Regions from separate parts of the Edwardsiella piscicida genome, predicted to be linked through region 3. Evidence: predicted binding sites of a transcription regulator. Region 3 holds the regulator's gene; each other region holds the start of a gene.
What was found. Region 3 encodes Fur, which represses iron uptake genes when iron is present. Its sites were predicted from a motif close to ATAATAATGAGAACNACTATCAA; they were not measured.
Positions count from the first base shown of each region.

Region 1: feoA (ferrous iron transporter A) is a predicted target of Fur. The motif match lies at 1,328-1,350, and genes of this name have one in related genera.
Region 2: zupT (zinc transporter ZupT) is a predicted target of Fur. The motif match lies at 1,135-1,157, and genes of this name have one in related genera.

Region 1 covers NZ_CP090968.1:3,455,912-3,458,115, reverse strand. The annotation lists gene feoB (Fe(2+) transporter permease subunit FeoB) at 1-835, opposite strand, end outside; gene feoA (ferrous iron transporter A) at 934-1,221, opposite strand; gene L1P05_RS15780 (Tex family protein) at 1,831-2,204, opposite strand, start outside.
Region 2 covers NZ_CP090968.1:520,252-522,455, reverse strand. The annotation lists gene ygiD (4,5-DOPA-extradiol-dioxygenase) at 173-958, opposite strand; gene zupT (zinc transporter ZupT) at 1,176-1,943, shown strand; gene ribB (3,4-dihydroxy-2-butanone-4-phosphate synthase) at 2,010-2,204, opposite strand, start outside.
Region 3 covers NZ_CP090968.1:2,744,385-2,746,588, forward strand. The annotation lists gene ybfE (LexA regulated protein) at 1-3, shown strand, start outside; gene fldA (flavodoxin FldA) at 187-714, shown strand; gene fur (ferric iron uptake transcriptional regulator) at 990-1,439, shown strand; gene L1P05_RS12500 (beta-N-acetylhexosaminidase) at 1,653-2,204, opposite strand, start outside.

The DNA.
Region 1 (2,204 bases), 710 kb from region 3:
TCACCCGGTCGAGCTTTTCCGTCAGGCGGTTGGGCTGCGCCTGCTGGCTATTGCTGACGGCATCGCAGATGTCGGTGATGCTTTGGTAGCGGGCGTTGGCGATGATCAGCGCAGGATCTTCGTTCAGGGTACGCTGTAGGGTATCGCGCACCTCCGGTAGCAACGCCAGCGCGTTGCTGGCCCGCGAAGAGCTGTAGATATCACCCTCCAGCAGCTGCAGGGCAATCCAGCGGCGCTGCTGCATGGTCAGGGAGTCGGGCATCACCTGCGATAGGCGATCGACCTGGCTCAGCAGCAGCGGGGGATAATCAACCAGCGCCTCCACCGCACAGACCGGCGGCATGTCGATGGCTCGCTTCAGGGCGCAGATCCCTTCGCTGCGGGTAGAGACCATCGGGATTACCGGGCAACCCAGGCGCTTGGAGAGGGCGTCGATGTCGATCTCAATCTGCTGGCTACGGGCGATATCCAGCATGTTGAGTGCGACGATGCAGGGGATGCCCAGCTCCAGCAGCTGGAGCGTCAGGTAAAGGTTGCGCTCTAGGTTCGCGGCATCCACCACGTTGACGATCAGGTCCGCATCGCCGCTGAGGATGTAGTGACAGGCGATCTGTTCATCCAGCGAGGTCTGCTCGGAGATAGTGGTCAGCGAATAGGTGCCGGGCAGATCGACCAGCTTGACCTGATGCTGGGGCGTTGCGAACTGCCCCTCTTTACGTTCGACGGTGACGCCGGCCCAGTTGCCTACGCGCTGGCGCGCACCGGTCAGCTGGTTGAACAGCGTGGTTTTCCCTGAGTTGGGGTTACCGATTAACCCAATGGTCAATTGTTTCATAATTTACTGTTTTTTGGCGAAGACAGACACTGGCACGGGCGTGAAGCGCCCGCGCTATCCCTTGAGCATAGGCCGATGAAGGTGGCTATGCGGTGCGTTTAGGCGCGCTGCTGCGCGCCGATGGCGGCGACGGCCGCGCTCTGCGGCGCAGGCTGCGGCTCGCCCATCGGTTCAATATTCAGCAGCGCGAGATCTTTCTTACGCAGCACCAGGCTGACCCGGCGCGCCTTGACCTCAATGGGATCGCCCAGCGGCGCGATACGCACCACCGTAAACGGCGAGCCGGGCAGGAATCCCAGCGAGAGCAGCTTTTGACGGTAGGCCGGACTGATATTCGGTGAAAAGCCCAATATTTTGTATTGATGACCCGGAAGAAGCCGATGCATATAAACCTTCTTACTTATTACGACAGTCATTGCGCTGAGCCTTCACTCGGGGGCGCCGGCGGCATGGTGTTGGCTGGAGAGGGCGCCTGGGTGAACACGCAGTATAATAAAACTGATAATCGTTTTCATCTGTGTTTCAAGCCGAACGTCGCGCGGCTTACGTCAACGACGCGCCGTACGCTAAAGCGGCCATCGTCCTTACTATCGCTGTGTTTTAGCACTATTTTAAACAGTCCGCAAATGAGAATCATTCGTTAAAATGGTTAATGGAATGTGCCTATTTTTTGTGTGGGATTGAGGGGCGTCGACGCCATCGCCTGCTGCTTGCCGCCGAGAGCGGCGACGGGAGAGTGTCATTTTGATGATTTATTCATTGATATCATATTGATATGAATTATTGGTTCCGCGGATGAAAAGGCGCAGTGCACGGAGTGGCGGCCAGCGTCAGGGCGGGAGGTACGCAGTATCGGGTAACTTTACGTAACATTTTCATTACCTTTCCGCGCGGCGGACGGCGGGGGAAGATTATGAAATTGCGATGAAGTCTCATTTAGATTTGCATTATGTGATGAGCATCACGCCCCCACGGCGGGGGGCGTGACGTCGCCGTCAGCGCTTGTTTTTGCCCAGCGCTGCCGCCAGGGCATCCCCCATGGCGCTGTTGCCGCTGTTTCCCGCGCGTTCAGTGCGTCCTTGGCCCGTGCGTGCCGGACGCTGTCCCGGACGGGGGCGTTCACCGCTGCTGCGATCGGCCGACGAGCGTCGGCCTCCGCCTTCGCCGGGCTGCTCATCCAGACGCATGGTCAGGGCGATGCGTCGGCGAGCCTGATCGACCTCAAGGACTTTCACCTTAACGATGTCGCCGGCTTTAACCACCTTGTGCGGATCGTCAACAAACTTATGGGCGAGAGAGGAGATATGCACCAGGCCGTCCTGATGTACGCCGATATCGACAAAGGCGCCAAAGTTGGTGACGTTGGTGA
Region 2 (2,204 bases), 1.5 Mb from region 3:
GTTTTTCTTCTGCATCTCGTCATCCTCTCCCTGTTTTACGCTTGATTCCCGCAGTTGACCTATCCTGCTATCGCTATCCAGACAGAGACTCAACGCCGTCGATATATCGCGCTCGTCGCTCATCGCCGATAACGTCTCGACCGTACCGCCTCATCCCGACCCAACGCTGCGCTTAGCCTACCTGCAGCGACAGCATGCTCAGCGACCCCATGACGATCCCCTGCTCAAACACCCGCAGCGGCTCCGCGCCATCCCAGCAGCCCAGCACAGGCAGCAGCGGCAGAAAGTGCTCCGGTGTCGGATTGGCCAGCGTAGCATCCGGATTATCGGCAAACCGCAGCAATGCGGCATCCTCACCGCGTTCACGCAGCCCCTGGCGGACAACGTCTTCAAAGCGCCGCGCCCAGGGATAAGGTTCGGCCTCAGCCTCCCAGCGCAGCGTACGCAGGTTATGCACCACGTTACCGCTGCCCAACATCAGGACACCGCGCTGCCGCAGCGGGGCGAGCGCCTGCCCCAATTGATAGTGATACGCCGCCGGCTGACGCGGATCGAGGCTGAGCTGTATCACCGGAATATCGGCCTGGGGATACAGGTGAACCAGCAGGCTCCACGCCCCATGATCCAGCCCCCAGCCGCCCTCATCCAGCGACAGCGTATACTGCGGCGCCAGTAAAGACTGCAGTTCCCGGGCCAACGCCGGACTGCCGGGCGCCGGATAGCGCAGCGCAGAGAGCGCCGGCGGAAAGCCGCCAAAGTCATGCAGGGTACGCGGCTGCGCCATCGCCGTGGCCCAGAGCCCCTGGGTACACCAGTGGGCGGAAATCACCACAATGGCCTTTGGCCGCGGCAACTCACGCCCCAGACGCTGCCATAGGGCGCTGAACGGATTATCCTCGATGGCGTTCATCGGACTCCCGTGCGCCAGAAACAGCGCCGGCATCGTCGCCTCGCTCATAGTGTATTGCCTCACCCTGCTCGCCCGTCGCTTGCAGCGCCGGTCATAAAAAACGGCTCCGCGCACGGAGTACGCGACAGCCCCTCGCTCGATAGCCAGAAGCATAGAATAGGCACAGACAATCGGTGGAATTGTATATAACACGCTCACATTTATTTACTTCTGCTCACACTTAATAAATAATGAAAATCATTATCATCAACTACGAGGCGTGTCCATGTCCATTCCCCTGCTTCTGACGCTGCTTGCCGGCGGCGCCACCGCCGTTGGGGCTCTGCTGGCCATCATCGGGCAAAGGCCCTCCAATCGCGTGCTGGCCTTTTCGCTCGGCTTCGCCGCCGGGATCATGCTGCTTATTTCGCTGATGGAGATGCTGCCCGCGGCGCTGAATACGCCGAAGATGCCGCCGCTGCTCGGCTACGCGATGTTTATCCTCGGTCTGGTCGGATACTTTCTACTGGATCGCCTGCTGCCCCACCAGCACGCCCACGATATGGTCCCGCTGGGGAATCGAACGCCGCGGAGTCTAAAACGCACCGCGCTGCTGCTTACGCTGGGCATCAGTCTGCACAATTTTCCCGAGGGTATCGCCACCTACGTCACCGCCAGCGCCGATCTGGAGCTGGGGATGGGCATCGCCCTGGCGGTAGCCATTCATAATATTCCCGAGGGGCTGGCCGTCGCGGGTCCCGTGTATGCTGCCAGCGGCTCGCGCCTGCGCGCGCTGTGGTGGGCCAGCCTGTCGGGCGTGGCAGAGATCCTCGGTGGGCTGCTGGCCTTTACCCTGCTGGGGCCGACGGTATCGCCGGTCGGGATGGCGGCGATCATGGCGCTGGTGGCCGGGATCATGGTCGCGCTGTCGGTGGATGAGCTTATGCCGCTGGCGCGGGAGATCGATCCGCACAGCAATCCCAGCCGCGGGGTGTTGTGCGGCATGACCGTCATGGGGCTGAGTCTGGCCCTGCTGCAGGCGACGCCGCTATAAAAGCGCAAGGGATAGCCGCTGGCTATCCCTTGATATATCTGCGATCGCGTTAACGATGCGGCCGAATTAGCAGGCTTGCTCCTGCGGCTCATGCGCCTGACGATAGGCCACCAGATCCTCAATGGTCACCACCGGCATCCCATGCTGGCGCGCAAAGGCCATCACCTGCGGAGCGCGCGCCATCGTGCCGTCATCATTGGTCAGTTCACACAGCACGCCGGCAGGGCGGAATCCCGCCAGCGAAACCAGATCGATCGTCGC
Region 3 (2,204 bases):
TGACCCGCCCGGCGCAGCGCACAATGACGATAAAGCCGCGACGCCAAAGATGTTATAGTATTCGACTGGTAGGTAGGCTGGGTGTGTGACCGCGCCCCGTTGGGCTCAGCGCCTATCCCGTCCGTCGCCCGCGGCGGTCGGGGCACAGCCTGATTTAATTTCTGAGATAAAAGGTAAATTCGCGATATGGCAATCGTAGGTATTTTCTTTGGCAGCGACACCGGCAACACGGAAAACATTGCTAAGATGATCCAGAAGCAACTGGGTAAAGACGTTGCTGAAGTTCATGACATTGCCAAGAGCAGCAAGGAAGACCTTGAGGCGTTTGATATTCTTCTGCTGGGTATCCCCACCTGGTACTACGGCGAAGCGCAGTGCGACTGGGATGACTTCTTCCCCTCCCTGGAGGAGATCGACTTCTCCGGTAAGCTGGTAGCGCTGTTCGGCTGCGGCGATCAGGAAGACTATGCCGAGTACTTCTGCGATGCAATGGGCACCATCCGCGAGCTGGTTGAAGCGCGCGGCGCGACCATCGTCGGCCACTGGCCGACCGCCGGATACCACTTTGAAGCCTCCAAGGCGCTGGTCGACAGCAACACCTTCGTCGGCCTGGCCATCGATGAGGATCGCCAGCCAGAGCTGACCGCCGAGCGCGTAGACGCCTGGGTCAAGCAGCTCAGCGCAGAGATGCATCTGGCCGATATCCTGGGCTAATGCCTATCGCCTGCCGGCGCGGATCCCCGTTTAATAGCCGGCAGGTATTTCAGCCATCAATAAAAACGATAGTGCGCAGTTCGCTGCGTCATTTGTTTCTATCTTCCTCATTATTCGCGAGTTATATCAGATCTGCGCCGCAGACACCCCGCGCTGACCACGCCGCGCCACGGTTCCCATTTAGGGATATCGGCCTTATAATGAATCTCACTATTATTTTCCGTTCGGTAACGGCCCCAGGGCGCTGCCGGGCGCTGTGACAGGACAGAATCCGAATGACTGACAACAACACCGCGTTAAAGAAAGCTGGCCTGAAAGTCACGCTTCCCCGTCTCAAGATTCTGGAAGTACTGCAAGATCCTACGTGCCATCACGTCAGTGCTGAAGACTTGTACAAGAAGCTGATCGACATGGGCGAGGAGATCGGTCTGGCGACCGTATACCGCGTGCTCAACCAGTTTGACGATGCCGGCATCGTTACCCGCCATAACTTTGAGGGCGGTAAATCGGTCTTTGAGCTGACCCAACAGCACCACCACGATCACCTGATCTGCCTGGACTGCGGCAAGGTCATCGAGTTCAGCGATGAGTCCATCGAGAAGCGTCAGCGTGAAATCGCCAAAAAACACGGCATCCAGCTGACCAACCACAGCCTGTATCTCTACGGCCACTGCGCCGAGGGCGACTGCCGCAGCGATGAGGCCCTGCACGACGAAAAGGCCTAAGCGGCCCGACCTCCAGCGTCAGCGAAGCGGCCCATCGGGGCCGTTTTTTTTACCCGCGCGCCGACGAACAAAAAAAAGCCCTCAGAGACCGAGGGCAATTACTGCTCACTACTACTCAGATCGAAACCGGAAGAGGGAGAGGATGAGGCCGCGCCGCGGACGCTCATCCTAAGGCCCCCGCGCGGGGCGGGGGAAAATGAGGGTAATGCCCCGTCAGGACTTGACGGACTCCACGCGGCTAAAGCGCTTGCCGTCCGGCGATGCGGTACGCACCTGTACCTCACCGTTCACGCTCGGCTTCGCCTTGGCATCATAGCGCTGCCACTGCTTACCGCCGTCGACGGAGTACTCCACGATCAGGCCCGGCATCGCAACGTTGGTCTCCAGCGTGCCGTTCACGACGCGGGCACCCGGCTGCGGTACGCGGTAGGCCACGCCAGACTTGTCCATCTTGGCCAGCTCACGCTGCCCCATCAGGTTGGCAAAGCGCTGCCAGTCCTGCAGCAGGGCCTGCTGATCGACCAGGTGGGTTTCGCCGCCCTTGTATTCACGCCCGGCCTGATACGGCTGTTCCCAGCCCGCCTGATGCCACGCACGCTCAGCGACGGCCATGATGCGCGGATAGATCTTGTACTCCATCATCTCATCGGTACGCACCACTTCGCTCCACAGCTGAGCAGAGAGGCCATAGGCGCCCGGCCACGGCTTGTCGCTCTTGGCGCTGAAGTAGTTACCGTCGCGATCGACCGACGTTTCGGCGTTCTG